DNA from 3 places in the Hyphomicrobium nitrativorans NL23 genome. Region 1 is predicted to be linked to each of the others. Evidence: predicted binding sites of a transcription regulator. Region 1 holds the regulator's gene; each other region holds the start of a gene.
What was found. The regulator LexA, encoded in region 1, represses DNA repair genes until DNA is damaged. The targets are predictions, from matches to a motif close to TGTTCNNNNTGTGTTCNG.

Region 1 (6,601 bases):
CGGAACCCGGTGAAAAACTTGGTCATCTGCTCGTGCACCATCGTGTGGCGCGAGATGGTGTTGCGGAACGTCTTGAACTCTTCGTTCGTCGGTAGCTCGCCGTGCAGCAGCAGGTAGCAGATGGCGAGGAAGTTGGAGTTCTCCGCCAGCTCGTCGATGGAATAGCCGCGATAGAGCAACTCGCCCTTGTCGCCGTCGATGAAGGTGATGCCAGACGAGCAATTGGCGGTGGACGTAAAGCCCGGATCGTAGGTGAAACAGCCCGTGTCGCGGTAGAGCTTGCCGATATCGATCACGTCCGGCCCGATCGACCCGCTGCGCACATCGAACGACACCTTCTGGCCGTCGAGCGCCAGTTCAGCCTCCCGCGAGGCCTCTACACTGGGGGTCGCGTTTTCCTGAATGCCCATGCCGCTTCTCCTTGCGGTAGTTCAGTCTATCCGAGCCTCGAACGAGACCAAGGCACCCCTATTCGGAATGCGCTTGTTGCGGTGCAGTATAATCAATTCGGGCGGCCCGGCGAAACGGCGAAGTTGCAAAGATTTGCGGCACCTCTAGCGAATTTGTTCGCTCAACCTGCCCAGTGTCTCATCACGCCCGAGCACGCTCATGACATCGAAAACGGGTGGCGAAACCGTCCTGCCCGTCAGCGCCGAGCGCAGGGGCTGGGCGACCTTGCCGAGCTTGGCGCCGGTTTCTTCCGCGTAGCTGCGCACCAGGGCTTCAAGGCTTGCAGCACTCCACTCGCTCGCCGCTTCGAGGCGCGGGAGCAGGGCCTTGAGATTCGCTTGGCCGTCAGCATCCAACAGCTTCTTGGCTTTGTCATCTAGACTAAGGGGGCGTTCGGCGATCAGGAACAGGGCCTGCGCGAGCAGGTCCGCGATCGTCTTGGCGCGTTCCCGGATCGCGGGAAGGGCTGAGGCGAGTTTGTCCCAGCCCACGGCGTCGAAGCGTTGGGCGAGATCGGCGCCGGTGGCCGCGCTCGGAATGAGCGCCTCGACCTCGCGCGCCAGCGCGACGTCTGCGCGGGGCGGCGCTTTCGGGTCCACGGGCAGCGCACGCAGGCTCGCAAAATCGAGATGCGGGAGAAGGTCCTTCGCGCGCGCAAGCAACTCGGCTTCTTCCGCGCCGCGCACGTAATGCCCGTTCAGATCGTCGAGCTTCTTGAAGTCAAAGCGGGCCGGGCTCTTGTTGGTGTCGTCGATGTCGAACCAGCGGACGAGATCCTCCGTCGACATGATCTCGTCGTCGCCGTGACTCCAGCCGAGGCGCACGAGATAGTTGCGCAGCGCCGCCGGCAGGTAGCCCATCGCGCGATATTCTTCGACGCCCTGCGCGCCGTGGCGCTTCGAGAGCTTGGCACCGTCGCTGCCATGGATCAGCGGCACGTGCGCCCATACCGGCACATCCCATCCCATGCCGCGATAGATCTGCGTCTGGCGCGCGGCGTTCGTCAGGTGATCGACGCCGCGGATCACGTGCGTCACACCCATGTCGTGGTCGTCCACCACCACGGCCAAATTGTAGGTGGGGTTGCCGTCGCTCCTGAGGATGATGAGGTCGTCGAGCTCCTTGTTCTGGAACACGACACGGCCCTGCACGCGGTCCTCGATCACCGTCTCGCCTTCGCGCGGGGCCTTGAGGCGCACGGCGAAGGGCTGGCCCTCGGGTGCGTCGGCGGGATCGCGGTCGCGCCAGGGCGACTGAACCGTGAAGGGGCGCTTCTCGGCTTCCGCCGCCTTGCGCATCTGATCGAGTTCCTCAGGCGTGAGGTAGCAGCGGTAGGCCGCGCCTTGCGCGAGCAGAGCCTCCGCCACCTCGCGATGACGGTCCGCCTGCGAGAACTGAGAGACGGGCTCGCCGTCCCAGTCGAGTTCGAGCCAGCGCAGGCCATCGAGAATGGCCGCGACCGCCGCCGGATTGTTGCGCTCGCGATCCGTATCCTCGATGCGCAGCAGGAACGTCCCGCCCTTCGCTTTGGCGTAGAGCCAGTTGAACAGCGCGGTGCGCGCTCCGCCGATGTGGAGATACCCGGTGGGGGATGGGGCGAAGCGCACGACGGGCGCGCGTGCCGGGCTCGATGAAGTCTCGGTCATAGAGGGTTTGGCTCAGGTTTGAGAGGTTTGGGCGCCCGTGTAGCATAGCCCGGCGCAATGAGACTAGCTCAGGCGTGCGGGGGAGAGGGCGAAGGTGAACGTATCCGGCGGAAACGAAAGGCGGAATGGGCCTTTTGTCTCGGATTTTCCGCACGATTCGCGCTCCTTGACCGCGCGCTGGAGCCCGATGGCCCGGCTGGAAGAGGAGCGCGCCCGCTGGTTCGTGTGGCTGCCGGTCTTCGTCGGTCTCGGCATCGCGCTCTACTTCGCGCTGCCCTTGGAGCCCAGCCTTTGGGCCGCCTTGGGAGGGCTGGCGGCGGCCTCGGCGCTGCTCGTGGCGAGCGGGAGGCCCGGGCTGATCCGCCTCGCGGCGGTGGCTCTATTCGCGGTTGCGCTCGGCTTCGCCGTTTCGAAAGCGCGAACGGAATGGACGCGCGCGCCGGTGCTCGGCCACGAGATGCGCTTTGCCGACGTGCGCGGCATCGTGGAATTGATCGAGCCGCGCGCGACACGAGGCGAGCGGCTCACCCTCCGCGTGACGTCGATCCGCGGGCTATCGGCGGATGCAACACCGAAGCGGGTGCGCCTCTGGGTTCTGAAGACGCGGGACGGGTTGAAGCCAGGCGATGCGGTGCGTCTTCGCGCAACCTTGAGGCCGCCGCCGATGCCCGCATTGCCCGGCGGATACGATTTCGCGCGCATGGCCTGGTTTCAAGGTCTCGGCGCGACGGGTTATGCGCTCGCCGCCGCCGAGATCGAAGCGCCGCCCGAAGGATACGCGCAGAGCGCGACGCGGGCTGTACGCCTTTCGCTCGAACGCTTGCGGCTCGAAATCGGCGAGCGCATTCGCGCCGTCGTGCCGGGCGAGACAGGCCAGATCGCCGTGTCGCTGATCACGGGCGAGCGCGGCGGCATCACCGACGCGACGAACGACGCCTACCGCGACTCCGGCCTCATCCACATCCTGTCGATCTCGGGCCTGCACATGGTGATCATGGCGGGTGCCGTGTTTCTCTCGGCGCGGGTTCTGCTCGCGCTGTTTCCGGCCGTTGCGCTGCGGATCTCGACGAAGAAATGGGCGGCCGTCGCCGGTCTCGTCGGCGCGACCGGATATCTCCTCATCTCGGGGGCCGCAATCGCCACCGTCCGCGCCTTCATCATGATTTCGATCATGTTCGTCGCGGTCCTGCTCGACCGGCAGGCGCTCGCAATGCGCAACGTCGCGCTCTCGGCGCTTCTCATCCTGCTCGTCATGCCGGAAAGCCTGCTCGATCCGGGTTTCCAAATGTCGTTCGCGGCCGTCATCGCGCTGATTGCCGGATACGAATTGATCCGGCGGCGCACAGAGCAAACGACTTTCGGCGGATGGGGGAAACTGGGCGTCGTTTTTCTCGGCGGCATCCTGCTCTCGACCGTGATCGCGAGCCTCGCGGTGGCGCCCATCGGCATCTATCACTTCCACAAAAGCCAGCAATACGCCGTGCTCGCCAATCTCATTGCCGGGCCCGCCGTCAATATCGTCATCATGCCGGCGGCGCTGCTCACCCTTGTCCTGATGCCGTTCGGGCTCGAATGGCTGGCGCTGCCAATCATGGCGCTCGGAATCGATTTCATGAGCTGGACGGCCTACGTCGTCGCCGCGCTTCCGGGCGCGGTGGGCGTGATCCCGGAAATCCGCGGGACCGCGTTCGCGCTCATGGTCGCGGGCGGGCTGTGGCTGATGCTCTGGCAAACGCGGTGGCGGCTCTGGGGGCTTCCCGTCATCGCCGCGGGCGCGCTGCTCGCTGGCGGAAAGGAACGGCCGGATATTCTTGTGGGACGCGGGGGCGACCTCGTGGCGGTGCGGGGCGCCGACGGCCTGCTCGTTGCCACGCGCGGGGCGTCCGGAAATTTCGAGCTCGGCCGCTGGCTCGAACACGATGGCGATGCGCGCGGGGCCCGCGCCGCGCGGGAGGCTCGCGGTCTTTTGTGCGACGGGGCGGGCTGCATCGGCGAGACAAAGGGGCTTCGTATCGCGATTGCCCGCCATTCCTCCGCCACGGCGGAAGACTGTGCGCATGCGGATATTCTTGTCGGCGGGCCGCGTCGTCCGCGCGGGTGCGACAGGCCGCTCGCTGTTTTCGATCGCGCGGCATTGCGGCGCAACGGCGCGCACGCGGTTTATATTCAAGACGAAGCGGAGAGCCCGGACCGCAACGCGCCCCGCGTGGTGCGGGCGGAATCGGTGGCCGCACGGCGCGGCGTGCGCCCATGGACGGAACGCCCCGAGCGGCCGAGGCGCTCGAATCGCACGCGCGACGCGTCGCCCGGCGCTTCCATCGGCTCCGCCGCTCCGCTTGCCGATCAGTAGCGCCGGATGAGGCCGACGAGACGGCCCTGGATGTCCACTTGATCGGGACCGAAGATGCGCGTTTTGAATTCCGGATTGGCCGCTTCGAGCGCAACCGTCGAACCCTTTTTGCGCAGGCGCTTCAAGGTGGCTTCCTCGTGCTCGACGAGGGCGACGACGATGTCGCCGTTCTCGGCCGTTTCACAGCGACGGATGATGACGGTGTCGCCATCGTGAATACCGGCTTCGATCATCGAATCGCCTTTGACTTCGAGGGCGAAGTGCTCGCCGTTGGTCAAAAGGTCGGGCGGGCAGGCGATGTCATGCGTGTGGTTCTGGATCGCGGAGATCGGGACGCCCGCCGCGATGCGCCCCATCACCGGCACCGAAACGGTGCGGCTATCGAGCATGTGCGAGGGAGGGAGCGAAATATCCGGCGCGCGCGATTTCGCGCCTTCGATCACGCTCGGCTGGAATCCGACGCGGCGGAGTGCCTCTGCGGCCTGTGCGGTGGAGCTTTCTGGCAGCTTCAGCACTTCGATGGCGCGTGCCCGGTGGGGCAGGCGGCGGATGAAGCCACGCTCGACCAGCGCCGTGATGAGGCGGTGGATGCCGGATTTGGATTTGAGATCGAGCGCGTCCTTCATCTCGTCGAACGACGGCGGGACGCCATCGGCCTGCATACGCTCGTGGATGAAGAGCAGAAGCTCTTTCTGCTTCGACGTCAGCATTCATGCCTCCCGTGCAAGGCCCGGACTTCCAAGGCCGAGAGTTATTCCGCCTACGACGTTCCGGCGGCGCGCCCTTCACGGGAACGCCGATGCGCCACAACGGCGAGGATCAAAACGGGCGATCCCTGTCTGCGGCGTTTCTGCCGCAAGCCCCGAAATCAGACCTTCGTCCGTATCCTGTCCGTGCCGGCTCGATCCGCAAAGCCGGATGACGCGTCGAAACCCGAGTCGTAAGACTCACCTAAACAAATCGTGAATGTACGCTAATCGTTCCCGGCTCGTTCTGCAAGCGCAACCTGTAATGAGGTAGTGTCTCAGTTTGAAATTTGGGGCGTTAAGGCGCCAGAAACCGAGACCGGCGAATCTCCGTGTAGGGGGAACCGTCGTGCTAGCTGACCCGTCTCGCGTACTTGCCCGATTGCGAGAGTCCGGAATACCGGACGATCATCCATTCGCCCTGGCGTCCATGATGCTCAAGCGGTTCAAAGGGGACTGGCAGGAGGCAGATGCTGAGTGCCGGCGATGTGCAAGCCGGCTTCTGGATGCTGGAAAGCTGGACGATGCCGCAGTCATGAGCCTCGCTGCCCGGATCTGCGTGTTCTACGGTGAGGCAAGGTAGCCTTCGGAAGGCGGGCAAAATCCCGCTCAACCCAATCCTTAAGCGGTGAAAGAGGCAGACTTGAGAATGGGACGGCAAGAGGCTCGACCATCAGGTAGTCGTCAACCTCATCGTGGTCGATAATGCCGGACAATGCCTCTGCCACGTCTCGACATCGAAGGTCGTGTGTAAAGCAGTACGCGCGTACGAGCTTGCCTTGCCACACGCTTCTAACGTTCACGAGAGCCCGCCTAACTCGATTATCAAGGCGAGTAACGTCGGATTCTTCCGCCTCTGACGGGCACTGGACAATGAGTAGCTTTCGCGCCCTCGCAGGTCGTGGCTCGGACACTGGGAAAAGATCGCGCACGATGCTCTCGCTCGTGCGATGAACTTCGATTTCCTCTTCCCATTCTTCATCCCAAACCATTTCTCGCGGTGCGTGGCAGGAGTAAACACCAACCTCGACGACCTCAAAACTGTCCACCCAGCTTGGAGCGCCATCCCGACCAAACATGGAGATTTCGATTGCCTCATTGGGGTCGGGCGCCACACAGAAGATAAGAACTTCATGCGCAAGAATTGTCGGCACGGGCCTGGGACCGTACGGGTCAGGGTAAAATGAAAGAGGGTCTTTCCGGGCTTGATAGAAAATTTCGTGCAGTATGCTGTACTTGGCGCGCACAAAAGCGAGATGCGAGTACCGCATGATCACCTCATAGCATCTATATCTTCTATGCGATTCTGCCTGATTCGCGCTTCTTGTAGGTCGCCGGTCGGCCGGGCTTCGGAGCGACCGCATCCATCCGCTCAATCAGGTCTTCGAACGACAGCAGCTTGTCCGTAA
Region 2 (6,601 bases), 150 kb from region 1:
CGATGTCGCCCGTGCGACGCACGTGCGTGCCGCCGCACAACTCCACCGACCACGCCTTATTCGAGCCGGGCTCGCCCTTTGCCCGCTCGCCGCCGGCAAGACGGCCCATCGAAACGACACGCACCTCGTCGCCGTACTTCTCGCCGAACAGCGCCATCGCCCCCGACGCCTTCGCGTCTTCGAGCGCCATCAGCCGCGTTTCGACGGGTTCGTTTTCCAGCACCACCGCGTTGGCCAGCCGCTCGACTTCCGCAATCTCGTCGGCCGTCATCGCCTTCTGATGCACGAAGTCGAAACGCAAACGGTCTGGCGCAACAAGCGACCCCTTCTGCGCAACATGCGTGCCGAGCACCTGCCGCAGCGCCTCGTGAATGAGATGCGTCGCAGAATGATGGCTGCGCGTTGCCGCCCGGCGCGCGTGATCGACTTCGAGTTCAACCGCGTCGCCCGGCTTGAAGGTGCCCTTCTCCACGCGCCCGACATGCACGAAAAGATCGCCGAGCTTCTTTTGCGTGTCGGTCACGCGGAACAGGACGCCCTTGGCGCCGCGGATCACGCCCCGGTCTCCGACCTGACCGCCGCTCTCGCCATAGAACGGCGTCTGGTTGACGACGATCGCGCCCTCGTCCCCCACCTTCAGCGTCTTCACCGGCTTGCCGCCGCTGACGAGCGCGCGGATCTCGCCCTCTGCAATTTCCGTGTCGTAGCCGAGAAACTCAGTCGCCCCTGTCGCGTCCTTGATTTCGAACCAGATCTCTTCGGTCGCGGCTTCCCCGGACCCCTTCCAGGCCCGGCGCGCTTCCTCCTTCTGTTTCGCCATCGCGGCATCGAAGGCAGCCGTGTCGACGCCGATCCCGCGCGCGCGGAGCGCATCCTCCGTGAGATCGAGCGGGAAACCGTATGTATCGTAAAGGCGGAACGCCACATCGCCCGGAAACACGTCGCCCGCCTTGAGCGTTTCGGAGGCTTCGCCAAGCAGCTTGAGCCCATTGCCGAGCGTCTTCTTGAAGCGCGTCTCTTCGAGCTTGAGCGTTTCCGTGATCAGCGCTTCGGCGCGGCCAAGCTCGGGATAAGCGGTCCCCATCTCGCGCACGAGCGACGGCACGAGCCGGTACATCAGAGGATCGTTGCAGCCGAGCTGATGCGCATAGCGCATCGCGCGGCGCATGATGCGGCGGAGCACGTACCCGCGCCCTTCGTTGGACGGCAGCACGCCGTCCGCGATTAGGAAGCTCGTCGCGCGCAAGTGATCGGCGATCACACGCCGGGCAGGCTTCACGTCTACGCCCTCGGGCGCATCCGGCGCGCCCAGCTTGCGGCACTCGTCCGTGATCGACGCAATCAGGTGGCGGAAGAGATCGATCTCGTAGTTGTCGTGCGTGCCCTGCAGCACCGCCGCGATACGTTCGAGGCCCATGCCGGTATCGACAGACGCCTTCGGCAGGTCGACACGCTCGCCCGACGCGAGCTGCTCGTACTGCATGAACACGAGGTTCCAGATCTCGATGAAGCGGTCGCCGTCCGCATCCGCCGAGCCGGGCGGCCCGCCTGGAATGCCCTTCTTCCCGTCCGGATCGTGATCGTAAAAAATTTCGGTGCAGGGCCCGCATGGACCCGTGTCGCCCATCTGCCAGAAGTTGTCCTTCGTTGCGATGCGGATCAGCTTGTCGTCGCCGAAGCCGGTGAGCTTCTTCCAGATCGCGTGCGCCTCGTCGTCCTCATGATAGACGGTGACGGAGAGCCGCGCCGGGTCGATGCCGAATTCCTTGGTGATCAACCGCCACGAAAGCTCGATCGCGCGCTCCTTGAAGTAGTCGCCGAACGAGAAGTTGCCGAGCATCTCGAAGAACGTGTGGTGGCGCGCCGTATAGCCGACGTTGTCGAGGTCGTTATGCTTGCCGCCCGCCCGCACGCACTTCTGTGACGAGGCCGCGCGCACATAGGGCCGCGTCTCCTGGCCGGTGAAGACGTTCTTGAACTGCACCATGCCCGCGTTCGTGAACATCAGCGACGGGTCGTTGCGGGGCACGAGCGGCGAAGACGGCACGACCTCGTGCCCCTCCGCCCGGAAGTAGTCCAGGAACGCCCGTCTGATCTCGTTGACGCCAGTCATCTGATGCTCTCGATGTGTCCCGCCCGGCCGGACGATCGTGCCGCCGAAGGTTCTCTCGGCGCGCCGGGATACGGGGAAATATGCTGCCAGAGGCCGCTTTTAGCGACCCGTTCCGGCACTGTCCACAAAGGCCGGGCCCTGTCCAGAACAGAAGACGCGCGGAACGGACAAGAGCACCGGAACGGACGAAAGCGCCCGGACGGATCATGCCGTCCCGGCGCTTCCCCAAAACCTCGCAACACTCGCAGCTCCGCCCACCCGCCGCACCAGGAGACCAGCCGCCAGCCATAAAGCCGTACGGTCCCAGGGCAAGAGCCGAGCCTTCAGCGCTTTGCGGCGCGGGCTCCTTTCTTCGCGGAGCCGTCGTCCGGCGTATCCGTATCGGGCAGCACGCCATCCTCGTCCGGCTCCTCACCGTCCGCATTCGCACCCGTATCGGGTTCCGTCAGCATCTTGTCGACGATCAGGCCCGCATTCGCCCGGATCGCCGTCTCGATAGCAGCCGCGATCTTCGGGTTCTCCTTGAGGAACAGTTTGGTGTTTTCCCGGCCTTGCCCGATGCGCTGGCCATCGTAGGCGTACCAGGCACCCGACTTCTCGACGATGTTCGCCTTGACGCCGAGGTCGACCAACTCGCCGGTCTTCGAGATGCCCTCGCCGTACATGATGTCGAACTCGACCTGCTTGAAGGGCGGCGCCACCTTGTTCTTGACCACCTTGACGCGCGTCTGGTTGCCGACCGTCTCCTCGCGCTCCTTGATCTGCCCGATGCGGCGGATGTCGAGGCGCACCGACGAATAGAACTTGAGCGCGTTGCCGCCTGTCGTCGTCTCCGGATTGCCGAACATCACGCCGATCTTCATGCGGATCTGGTTGATGAAGATCACCATCGTGCCCGATTTGTTGATCGAGGCTGTGAGCTTGCGCAGCGCCTTGCTCATCAGGCGCGCCTGCATGCCCGGCTGCAGATCCGTCATCTCGCCATTAAGCTCGGCCTCCGGTGTCAGCGCGGCCACGCTGTCCACGACGAGCACGTCGATGGCGCCCGAGCGCACGAGGGTGTCTGCGATCTCCAGGGCCTGCTCGCCGGTGTCCGGCTGCGAAATAAGAAGATCCTCGATCTTGACCCCAAGCTTCCGGGCGTACCCGGGATCGAGCGCGTGCTCCGCATCGATAAAGGCGCAGATTCCACCCTTCTTCTGGGCTTCTGCGATCACCTGAAGCGTCAGCGTGGTCTTTCCGGAAGACTCGGGCCCGTAAATCTCGACGACGCGGCCCTTGGGAAGCCCGCCGATACCCAGCGCAATATCGAGCCCCAGCGACCCGGTCGACACCGCCTCGATATCGATCTTGTCGGCGGCCCCCAGACGCATGATGGAGCCCTTGCCGTGAAGCTTGTCGATCTGCGCTAACGCGGCAGCGAGTGCCTGTGACTTGTCCATCTCTCCCCCTTCGACGACACGCAACTGCGGCTTGGTCATGTGGCACCTTATGGCATGTTAAGGATTGTCCGGCGACTCGGCGTTGGATTCTATGTACATGTTTTGTTCTGTTTCGTCTACAGCTCGAACGAATTCATTAACAGCCTGTTAATTGCGGTCTGCCATGATGGCGGTCTGAGTCCTCTCACAGAGCCGCCGCTTCATGCTTCCCGTCTACGCCATCGCCAGCCGAGGCTTGGCCGCCCAGCTCAAGAAGCTGGAGGGGTCCGCGATGGTGGTCGCGGTCGAGGGGATCAAGCACGTCCCGAAAGCGCCGCCCTCCGTCGAGGTCGGACGCGGCGTCCGCATCGGCGCGCTGCCCGTGGGCAACCCCGTCGAAGGCCTCGTCTCCATGAAGGAAGCCGAACACGCCTATCGCGCCAACGCGGCCGTGTTCTCGACGGCGAACGACATGTTCGACAGCCTGCTCGACGCCGTCGGCGGCAAGAAGGACTGACCCGGCTTAAAAACCGCCGCGCATAACACGAACGCGGGGCTCGCCATTTGGCTGCCCCGCGCACTTGAACCGCAATCCTGAAAAGCCGGAAATCAGTCTTCCCGGTAGACGCGTTCGCGCCGCTCGTGGCGTTCCTGCGCTTCGAGCGAGAGCGTCGCGATCGGCCGCGCATCGAGCCGGCGCAGCCCGATCGGCTCGCCCGTCTCCTCGCAATAGCCGTAGGAGCCGTCCTCGATCCGCGCCAGCGCCGCATCGATCTTGGCGATCAGCTTCCTCTGCCGATCCCGCGCCCTGAGTTCCAGCGCCCGGTCCGTTTCCGACGTCGCCCGGTCGGCCAGATCCGCGTGCTGGGTCGAATCCTCATGGAGCCCCGCCAGCGTCTCCTTCGTCTGGCGAATGATCTCTTCCTTCCAGTTCATCAGCTTCTGGCGGAAATACATCCGATGCTTTTCGCTCATGAACGGCTCGTCTTCCGACGGCCGGTAATCGGGCGGGAGCACGATTTCAGAGCTGCTGGTCTTGCTGGTCAACTTCTTGTCTTGAGCTTTGTCGATGGCCCGGGTCCTCGGTTTGGTCGCGCTCGGAGTCGGTTTTTTCGCTGGCGCGCTGGTCTTGGCTGTGGGTGCTTTGGCTTTGGCTACCGCCTTTTTCGCCGGACTTTTGGCGGGCGCCTTCTTGGCGGGCGCACGGGCAGCCTTGGTCGTCTTAGGCTTCGCGGATGCTGATTTCGCGGGCGGCCTCGGCGCAGGCTTCTGGGCGGTCTTCTTCTTGACCGGCTTCGACGTGGCGCGCTTGCTCATTTAGGGCCTCCCAATCGTGGGCCTGCCGCGAACACCAGTGCCGCCGTCACGCCCCCGCGTGACTGAACGTCCGCACTCCTTGGCTCCGGCGACGCTCTCTTGGCGGCAGAGGCCGCTTCTGTCAAGAAAATCCGCCGTTTATGCGTAAAAAGACAGGGGAAGGACCGGGCGGCCTAAGTCTCGGGGAGCGCTATGGTTTCCCGGCTCTGAGCGCTATCGGCACGAGATCGCGGCCGTGACGGGTTGCAGAGACCGTTCGCGCTGCGGCCCTCCCCCGCACCCCTCATTCCTTGCCCCGTGCGGGCGCTCCGCCTAAGACGACCGCATTCGCCACGGAGGTTTTCCATTCATGACGACGACCGGCCCCACACGCTTCGAAGGCACCAGTTCCTACGTCGCCACGCGAGACCTTACCGTCGCCGTGAACGCGGCCATCACGCTGGAGCGGCCGCTGCTGATCAAGGGAGAGCCGGGCACCGGAAAATCCGTGCTGGCCCAGGAGGTCGCCCGCGCCCTCGGCGCCCCGCTCATCGAATGGCATGTGAAGTCGACGACCAAGGCCCAGCAGGGGCTCTACGAGTACGACGCCGTCTCGCGCCTTCGCGACGGCCAACTCGGCGACGAGCGCGTGAAGGACATCCGCAACTACATCCGGCGCGGCAAGCTGTGGGAGGCTTTCGTCGCCGACGCGCGCCCCGTGCTGCTCATCGACGAGATCGACAAGGCCGACATCGAATTCCCGAACGACCTGCTTCTCGAACTCGATCGCATGGAGTTCTTCGTCTACGAGACCGGCGAAACGGTGAGCGCCCGCCAGCGCCCGATCGTCATCATTACCTCCAACAACGAGAAGGAACTGCCGGACGCCTTCCTGCGGCGCTGCTTCTTCCACTACATCAAGTTCCCCGACCCCGAGACGATGCAGCAGATCGTCGACGTCCACTTCCCCGACCTCAAAAACCGACTGGTTGGGGACGCGCTGCGCATCTTCTACAGTCTGCGGGACGTTCCGGGCCTCAAGAAGAAGCCGTCCACGTCGGAACTCCTCGACTGGCTGAAGCTGCTCATGAACGAGGACATCGATCCGGCTGTGTTGCGCGAAACTGAAAGCCGCAAGCTCATCCCGCCGCTTGCGGGAGCGCTCCTCAAGAACGAGCAGGACGTGCACCTGTTCGAGCGGTTGGCCTTCATGAGCCGCCGCAAGGGCGAATAAGCGGAGGCACGAACCATCCCCGCGCCCGCCGTCCCGTTAGCGGGTCGTTAAATGAAGTCCTGTATTATTCAGCCCACTGGACAACGCCCGTCGGGCGGCCCTTATCTGCGTGATTGCCATGAGCCTTTTTCAAAAGATCGCCGCGGCCATCGGATTAGGCGGCGCGCCCGCCAACAAGCCCAAGCGGCGCCAACCGCCCCGGACTAACAACAATCGCGCGCTTACCCGCAAGCGCCAGCGCCTTCTCGACGGATTTATTGTGTCCAAGGGCATGCTGACGCCCCGCGCCTGCACGCTGCGCGATGTCACCGCCCTTGGAGCGTGCGTCGAAATCTGGGACGGCAGCGTCAAGCCTGCGCTTCTGAGAAACCGCCTCACGCTCTACATCCCGAGCGATGGCAAAGAGGTCGACTGCGACGTCATGTGGAAGCGTGACAATGCGATCGGGCTCAAGTTCGCGTCCCCCTTCCGTACGCCGCGGCGGAGCTACGCCGCGTAGCCGGCACACCTTCAGCTCCCGTTCACACGCCGCCTCGT
Region 3 (6,601 bases), 110 kb from region 1:
GCGCGCGCGAACATCGTCGGGGATGCCGTGCGGATAGCGGTCTCGGGCGCCGCTCCAGGTCAGGTCTTCGAGATGCTGCTGGGCCGTCTTTCCGGGCGGAACGGGTTCGTCGGGGTACTCGTTCTTGAGATCCCCGAGCGAGAAGCGGCAGGCGTCTGAGATCTCGATGGTGCGTGCGATCGCGTCGGGGAAGGATGAGAACAGGCGCGCCATCTCGGCGGGCGGCTTCAGGTGGCGTTCGGCGTTTGCGGCGAGGCGGAAGCCGGCCTCGTGGATCGTACATGTCTCGCGGATGCAGGTGAGCACGTCGGCGAGCGGGCGGCGCGTGGGCGTGTGGTAGTGCGCGTCGTTCGTCGCGACGAGGGGTGTGCCGGCGCGGCGGGCCAGTTCGCTGAGCAGGCCGAGGCGGCGCGGCTCGTCGCCCCGGTAGCGGTGCGCGCCCGCAAGATAGCTGCGCCCCGGTGCGATGCGGGCGAGGCGTTCGAGGCGTTCTGCGAAGCTGGCGGTGAGCGTGTCGGGCGGCAGCGCGATGAGGATCTGGCCGTCGGGCGCTGCGAGGATGTCCTCGAAGCCGATGTGGCATTCCGTGTGCTCGCCTTTTCCGGTCTTTCCTTTGCCGTTCGTCAGGAGCCGGCAGAGGCGCGCATAGGCTTCGCGGTCGGTGGGGTAGGCGATGGCTTCGAATCCGTCCACGGTGACGAGTCGGGTGGCGACGATCAGCTTCACCGCATTCCGCTTCAGCGTTTCCTGTTTTTCTTTCTCCTGCTTCTTCCATTCGTCGTAGGCGCGCACGACCCCGGCGAAGCTATTGCGGTCTGCGATCGCGAGGGCGTCGAGGCCGAGCGCTTCGGCAGCCGCCACCATTTCCGCGGGATGAGATGCGCCCCGCAGGAACGAGAAGTTGGTGGTGACGGCGAGTTCGGCGTAGCGGGTCATGGTCCTGTGCTCGGGAGAAGTTTGGGGCTCACGGAAAGAGGCCGTGCACGAACCAGCACGCGGCGGCTGTTTCGCGGCCGGGAATGCCCTCGCGGTAGAGCCAGAGCCGGCGGCCGGTCGCGTCTTCGACGAGGTAATAATCGCGCGTCGGTGCATCCGCGCCCTCCCGCCACCATTCGGCGGCGATGCGCTCCGGCCCCTCTGCGCCCGCGACCGTCGAAAGCGTGCCGCGCCAGCGGATGCGCAGCGGCGGGCCGTCGGGGACGAGGGCGACGACGCTCGCAGGTTCGGGATGCGCGAGCAGGAGGGGAGGGCGCGGTTGTACAGTTTCGAGCGCGGGCCAGGCCGATGTTTCGTCCGGCGCGATGCAGGAGATCTGGCTGCGTTCAGGGACGTGACTTTCGGCGGGCGCCAGATGGCGGACGCTTTGCGGGCCGAGGCGCTGACGCAGGGCGTCGTGAAGACGCGTACAGCGGCGCGCTCTTTCCGTTTCGTCCGACCGCGCGAAGGTGCGTTGGCGCGGCGCCATTGCCTCGGCCACGGTGACGGAAAGACGGAGCGTCTCGAAGCCGAAGCCTGCTTCGAGGCTTCGCGCATGCCGTTCGAGGCGGAGACGGAGGAGGCGCGCGACGTGCTCGGGGCTCCGGGTCGGAAGTGCGAGACCGAGCGGAACCTCGTGCGCGACGCCGTCGACGCGATAGAGAGTGAGCCGCAGAGCGCGTGCGCCTCTGCCGTCCGCTTCGAGGCGGGGCACGAGATCGCCCATCAAGCGCGTTGCGACGGCGACGATAGCCTCCTCGCTGTCGATGGGTTCGAGCAGCGTGCGGCCTTGCGTGTATGCGGACGGAGGACTGAGAAACGCCAGCGGTTCGGGTGCGCGGCCGAGCGCCCGGTCGAGGCGAAGCAGAAACTCCTTTTCGAAGCGCGCGGCGAAGGGCGCGCGGTTCTGGCCGATGAGCGTGCCGACGCGTTTCAGGCCGAGGCGGCGCAGGGCAGCGGCGGTTGCGGGATCGAGGCGGAGCGCTTCGACGGGTAATGGAGCGAGAGCGTCGGCTTCCGTTCCCGCCTGCAGGATCGGGCGGTTTGTGCGCGCAAAATGCGCGAGTGCCCAGGCGGCGCCAGGCGTCTCTGCAACGGCGAGGCGCGCCGGAAGAGCGGCGGCAGCAAGGCGCTTTGCGAGATCCGCGAGCAGGTTTTTTTCTCCGCCCAGGAGGTGCGCTGCCCCGGTGATGTCGAGGAAGAGGCCGTCGGTTCCGCTCTCGGCTTCGAAGAGCGCGACGGAGGGCGTGTAGCGCGTGGCCCAATGTGCGAGACGTTCGAGTGCGGCCGTGTCGGCGGTGGGATCGGCTTCGCGCACCTGCAGGCTACCCAGGCGTGCGCGCGCGTCAGCAAGGCGCATGCCGGCGACGAGACCGGCATCTGCCGCAGCCGGATTGACGGCGACGATGCGAGGGGCCGTTTCCGACGCTTCGGCGATGACGAAGGGCCGCGTGGGATCAACCGGCGCGCGCGGCGGGTGCTTCCGCTCCGTCGCACGTAGTTCCCGCTGCTCTGCCGAGAGCCGGCGATGCACCGGCCACTGCGGCAGCCAGAGCGAAACGATGCGTGGCATGATCGAACTCCAACACCCAGTCTCCCGGCCGTCCGTTGCGGCACCGTTCGAGCGTGACATGCCAGCGCCAAGCCGCCACCAGACCGAAGCGGTCGCGTGTGGCCGGAGCCCGGCCGATGCGCCAGCGCGTGGTGGCCGTCGGGACAGGCGCGATGCCGTCCGGCCGCAGAAGCAGCAGCGGCAGGCCGGCTTCGCGGGCCGTGTGATGCAATCGCTGGCTCGTCTTGAGATCGATTTTGCCGCCGAGCACGCTCGCAACAGCAGCGGGACCATCGGCGCGGAGGGCTTCCTCCGTGGCCCAGAGGGCTTCGGCTTCGTCCGTGGTTTCGACCAGCGTCAGACGTGCGGGGGCGAGGCCGAATGCGTTGAGGCCCGCGCCATGGGGACGCCCGCACCGCATGAGCTTCTTCGCGGCGAGCAGGAGAAGCAGCGGCGTTTTCTCCGGCATCCGGCCGAGGAGCGCGAGCATGAAGCCGAAGGCCGAAGGCAGGTCGGCTTCCGTGGCAGGCGCGATCTCGTGAAGCGTCCCGAAAGCCAGTCCGCCGTGCGGGAGGTGGCGGTCGAGCGCCGGGACGCCGAACGAAAGAGCGTCATGCTCTCCTTTCGGCACGCCCTCCAGGCGGGCAAGCTGCTGGCGCAGCGCGCGCACGGCGGCCGCGCGCGCCGTTTCGTGAGGCATCGGGCTTTCTCCGGTGGGTTCAAACAGGTCCAGAGAAAGAATAGAACAAAATGGGAACATTTCAAGAGGCAATGCCCCTTCACAGGCCGGTCAGGCTCAGGCAAGGTCGAAGCGCTTGAACCTCCGTATACCTCCGACCGAATTGAGCCGTGAACCAACGCCGATCCCGTAAAACGAAGCGCGAGCAGCAGCCTGGCTATACGCCGCCGCGAACTTTTCCGCGACCCAAGGAACTGCCCCCGCCCAACGTCTTTTTCGTTGCGCTCATTGCCATCGTTGGCGCTCTCGGTGTGATGTCCGTCTATGGCGTGGGGTACATTCTTTACGATATCTGGACGATCGCGGCGAAGGAAAACCTCGTGCGCACGCTCCCCGACGTGCGCGGGGTGGCGCCGGGAGAAATGGCAATTCTCGACGGGCGCATTTCGGCATCCGAGCCCGCCCGCTACAAAGAATTCGTCGCCTACATTCGCGAACGCCAACGGGGCGGCGGCGTGCGGAGCATCAGTTGGATCGAGGTGATTGATCAGGCAAAACCGCTCATTGAGGTGGAGGCCGGGTCGCGCACCTACAAACTCGCGAACGAGACGTATACCTTCGATCGACTGCTACCGGATTGGACGGATGCCATGCGGATCGACGAGGGGCCGACCGCGACGAGAAGTGCGATCACGATCCAAGGCATCGTTACTCAGTCGCCGGTGATGGCCATCGGCCGTCTTGTGTCCGCAGCGGGGGGCGGGCTCGGATTTCATGCCGACAGCATCGTGGCCCTTTCGCGCGCCGAGTATGCGGACCGGCTTGAGCGCCAGCGGCTCTTCAACTGGAGTTTCGCGGGTGTTTTGGCGCTGTTGGGACCGCTTTTGATCCATCTGTGCTGGCAGGGCGTGCGCCGGATCATGGGATGGTGAGGGTGTGTACCCGAAGCCTCCGGGCGGCTGCGAGTGCTTCCGTCATTCCGTCGAGCAGGGAACCGAGACCGTCGTGCCGGTGGAGGCAATGAAGCGGGTGCACGTTTCGACGGTGGTTGCGACGCTCCGTTCCTGTCCCGCATCGTCGCTCGTCACGATCCCGGCTGTATCCGTCGCGGGCGGGGGTGCCGCCTTGCGCGCGCGAGCCTCCTGAACCTGACGGGCTTTGCGCTTCTGGGCGGCTGCGCGCATCTGCATCGCCTTGCGGGCACGTGATTGCTTCGCTGCCGACTTTTTCAAGACGCTCGCTTTAGCTCCGTGACCCGGGCTGCAGCCTGCGCCCGCGGCCGACATCTGGACGGCGGCAAGAAACAAGGTCGAGAGAAGGATGGCGATCGCTTTGAACAGCATTGGGCGTCTCCCATGATCCGGGGAGCGGTCCCCGTTTGGACAGCTCCATCACGGGGACCTTGCCAGCGCTCGTTCCTCATCTCTGTCCCGGCCGGAACACGAGGGAAGAGTTTTTCTGCGGCCCTACATGCCCTCGGGGCGGTAAGCGCCCGGCGGGATCAAGCCCACGACATAGGCGTGATGAAGCGCGTCGAGCTGTGCCCACAGGACGTTGCATTTGAATCGAACGGCTTCCACGCAGGCGTCCTGCAGTTCGCGGGTCGTCGCATAGGTTTTCACGAATTCGAGCGCGAAGGTGGCGTCGCGCGGGGCCTGCGAGAGACGGCGCTTGAAATAGGCCATGACGTCGTCGTTGACGAAGCCGTAGTTGGCCAGCATGCCGGCGATGCGCTCGCGGTGGATCGACGGCGCAAACAGCTCCGTGAGAGACGAGGCGGCCGCCACCACCAGCGGCTGCTCGACGACGAACCGCACGTAGGCTTCGACGGCAAAGCGCGTGGCGGGCAACGCACCCTTCATGCCTGTCACGTAATCGCGGTCGAGCCCGAGACAGTCCGTGAGCACGAGCCAGCGTTCGATGCCGCCTTCCTCTTCCGGCGGCGTGCCGTCGTGATCGTGGATACGGTGGATCCATTCGCGGCGCAGCGCGCGGTCGTGCGTACGGCTCATGAAGGCCGCGTCCTTGCGCGGGATCGCCTCCTGGTAGCAGTAGCGGTTGAGCGCCCAGGCCGCGACTTGCCCTTTCGAAAGCTTGCCGCCGTGCAGGAGCTTATGGAAGGGGTGAAGATCGTGGTAGCGCTCGGGTCCGACGGCGCGAAGTGCTGCTTCGAATTCGGCCGGGTTCCAGGGATTGTCTGCGGCTTCGATCTTTCTCACGAACTCGTTCATGGGCGCTCCTCCTCGCAATGGCCTCTGCCTTCGCGGCAGCGTGTTGCGGGCAGGATGCCGATGGCGAGGCATGTAGACTTGATCGCGGTCAAAACCGCGGATCACGCGGCGTTCAAAGCTACGTGTGCTCTTTTTTCGTTCTGCGGACGCAAGCTGAAAAAGGCATCGATCAAGGGGGGGCTTTGTGGATGGCCGCGGCAGTCCATGCGGAGCATGGCTCCGCCTTGACCCGCGGGGGTGCAGTCGCGCCCCGAGCCCTTCGGGCTGGAGTTCGTTCGGGCGCAATCCTGCCCTAGGCTCCAAACCCAATCAGGACGGCATCACGACGCGAGGGCTTTTGTTCGGCTGGCAGGAGCGAGGTCGCAGCAAACCTCTATGGTTTGCAAAACCTTGCGTCGTGCTGGAAGCACGCCTCCGGCATGAAGCGCTCGACCGATGCGTAGGCATCGCTCTTCGCGCTTCTCCTGGCCCTCGATCAATCTTATCTCATCGTGACGCCATCCTGATTGGGTTTGGAGCCTAGACTTACCAGTCGGCCGTCGCCCAATCGATGGTTTGGAAATCTGTGACCAGGGCCGCGACGTTGCCGTCCGCGTCGAAGCCAAACCACGACGCGTAGAAGCCGTCGCCCCATCCGCTGTGAAACATAATCGCGTTGGCGTCGCCCAGATCGAGGTCGAGCAGGAACGAGTAGGGGCCGATGACCTTCGGACCGTTCGCTTCGCCTTCGGTCTGCCAGTCTTCCCACGCATCGGGATTGGCATCGAGAAGTTGGCCGGCCGCTTTGCTCGCCACGGGATCGAAGAACGCGCCGGTTCCTGCGTCCACGCCGTAGCCGAAGATCTCGTCGTTTTTCAGCGTGGAGAGGCTCTGGCCTTCAGGCACGGCGAGCGACCAGCGCACGACGGGTGTTGCCGAGAAATCCACACGCGCGAATGCGACGCGAACACCCCCGCGCGGAAACTCTCCGACGGCGAGGCGCACGGGAAACACGCCGCGCGGCACCGCTTCAGCAAAGGGTTTGGCATCGCTGAGGGCAATGAAGGGGTCCGCGGCCGAGATGCGTCCGCTCGGAAGTTTCAGCGTGCCCGCTTCGACGGTCCTGAAGGGCACCGTTTCGACGACAGTCTCGCCGTTGAGCGTGGTCCGTGTCGCGACGGTAAA

Region 2: recA (recombinase RecA) is a predicted target of LexA. The motif match lies at 3,648-3,665, and genes of this name have one in related genera.
Region 3: W911_RS18175 (ImuA family protein) is a predicted target of LexA. The motif match lies at 3,269-3,286, and genes of this name have one in related genera.

What each region holds. Positions count from the first base shown of each region.
Region 1 covers NC_022997.1:2,330,301-2,336,901, reverse strand. Annotated here, with positions in the region: gene gltA (citrate synthase) at 1-410, opposite strand, end outside; gene gltX (glutamate--tRNA ligase) at 555-2,096, opposite strand; gene W911_RS10865 (ComEC/Rec2 family competence protein) at 2,284-4,446, shown strand; gene lexA (transcriptional repressor LexA) at 4,440-5,156, opposite strand; partial or broken gene W911_RS10855 (IS1 family transposase) at 6,489-6,601, opposite strand, start outside.
Region 2 covers NC_022997.1:2,480,304-2,486,904, forward strand. Annotated here, with positions in the region: gene alaS (alanine--tRNA ligase) at 1-2,113, opposite strand, end outside; gene recA (recombinase RecA) at 2,437-3,594, opposite strand; gene W911_RS11550 (flagellar basal body rod C-terminal domain-containing protein) at 3,758-4,051, shown strand; gene dksA (RNA polymerase-binding protein DksA) at 4,144-4,509, opposite strand; gene W911_RS18770 (hypothetical protein) at 4,604-4,855, shown strand; gene W911_RS11565 (AAA family ATPase) at 5,201-6,064, shown strand; gene W911_RS11570 (hypothetical protein) at 6,183-6,563, shown strand.
Region 3 covers NC_022997.1:2,442,751-2,449,351, reverse strand. Annotated here, with positions in the region: gene W911_RS11440 (error-prone DNA polymerase) at 1-936, opposite strand, end outside; gene W911_RS11435 (Y-family DNA polymerase) at 965-2,548, opposite strand; gene W911_RS18175 (ImuA family protein) at 2,433-3,227, opposite strand; gene W911_RS11425 (hypothetical protein) at 3,377-4,138, shown strand; gene W911_RS11420 (hypothetical protein) at 4,181-4,549, opposite strand; gene pqqC (pyrroloquinoline-quinone synthase PqqC) at 4,673-5,437, opposite strand; gene W911_RS11410 (DUF4241 domain-containing protein) at 5,963-6,601, opposite strand, start outside.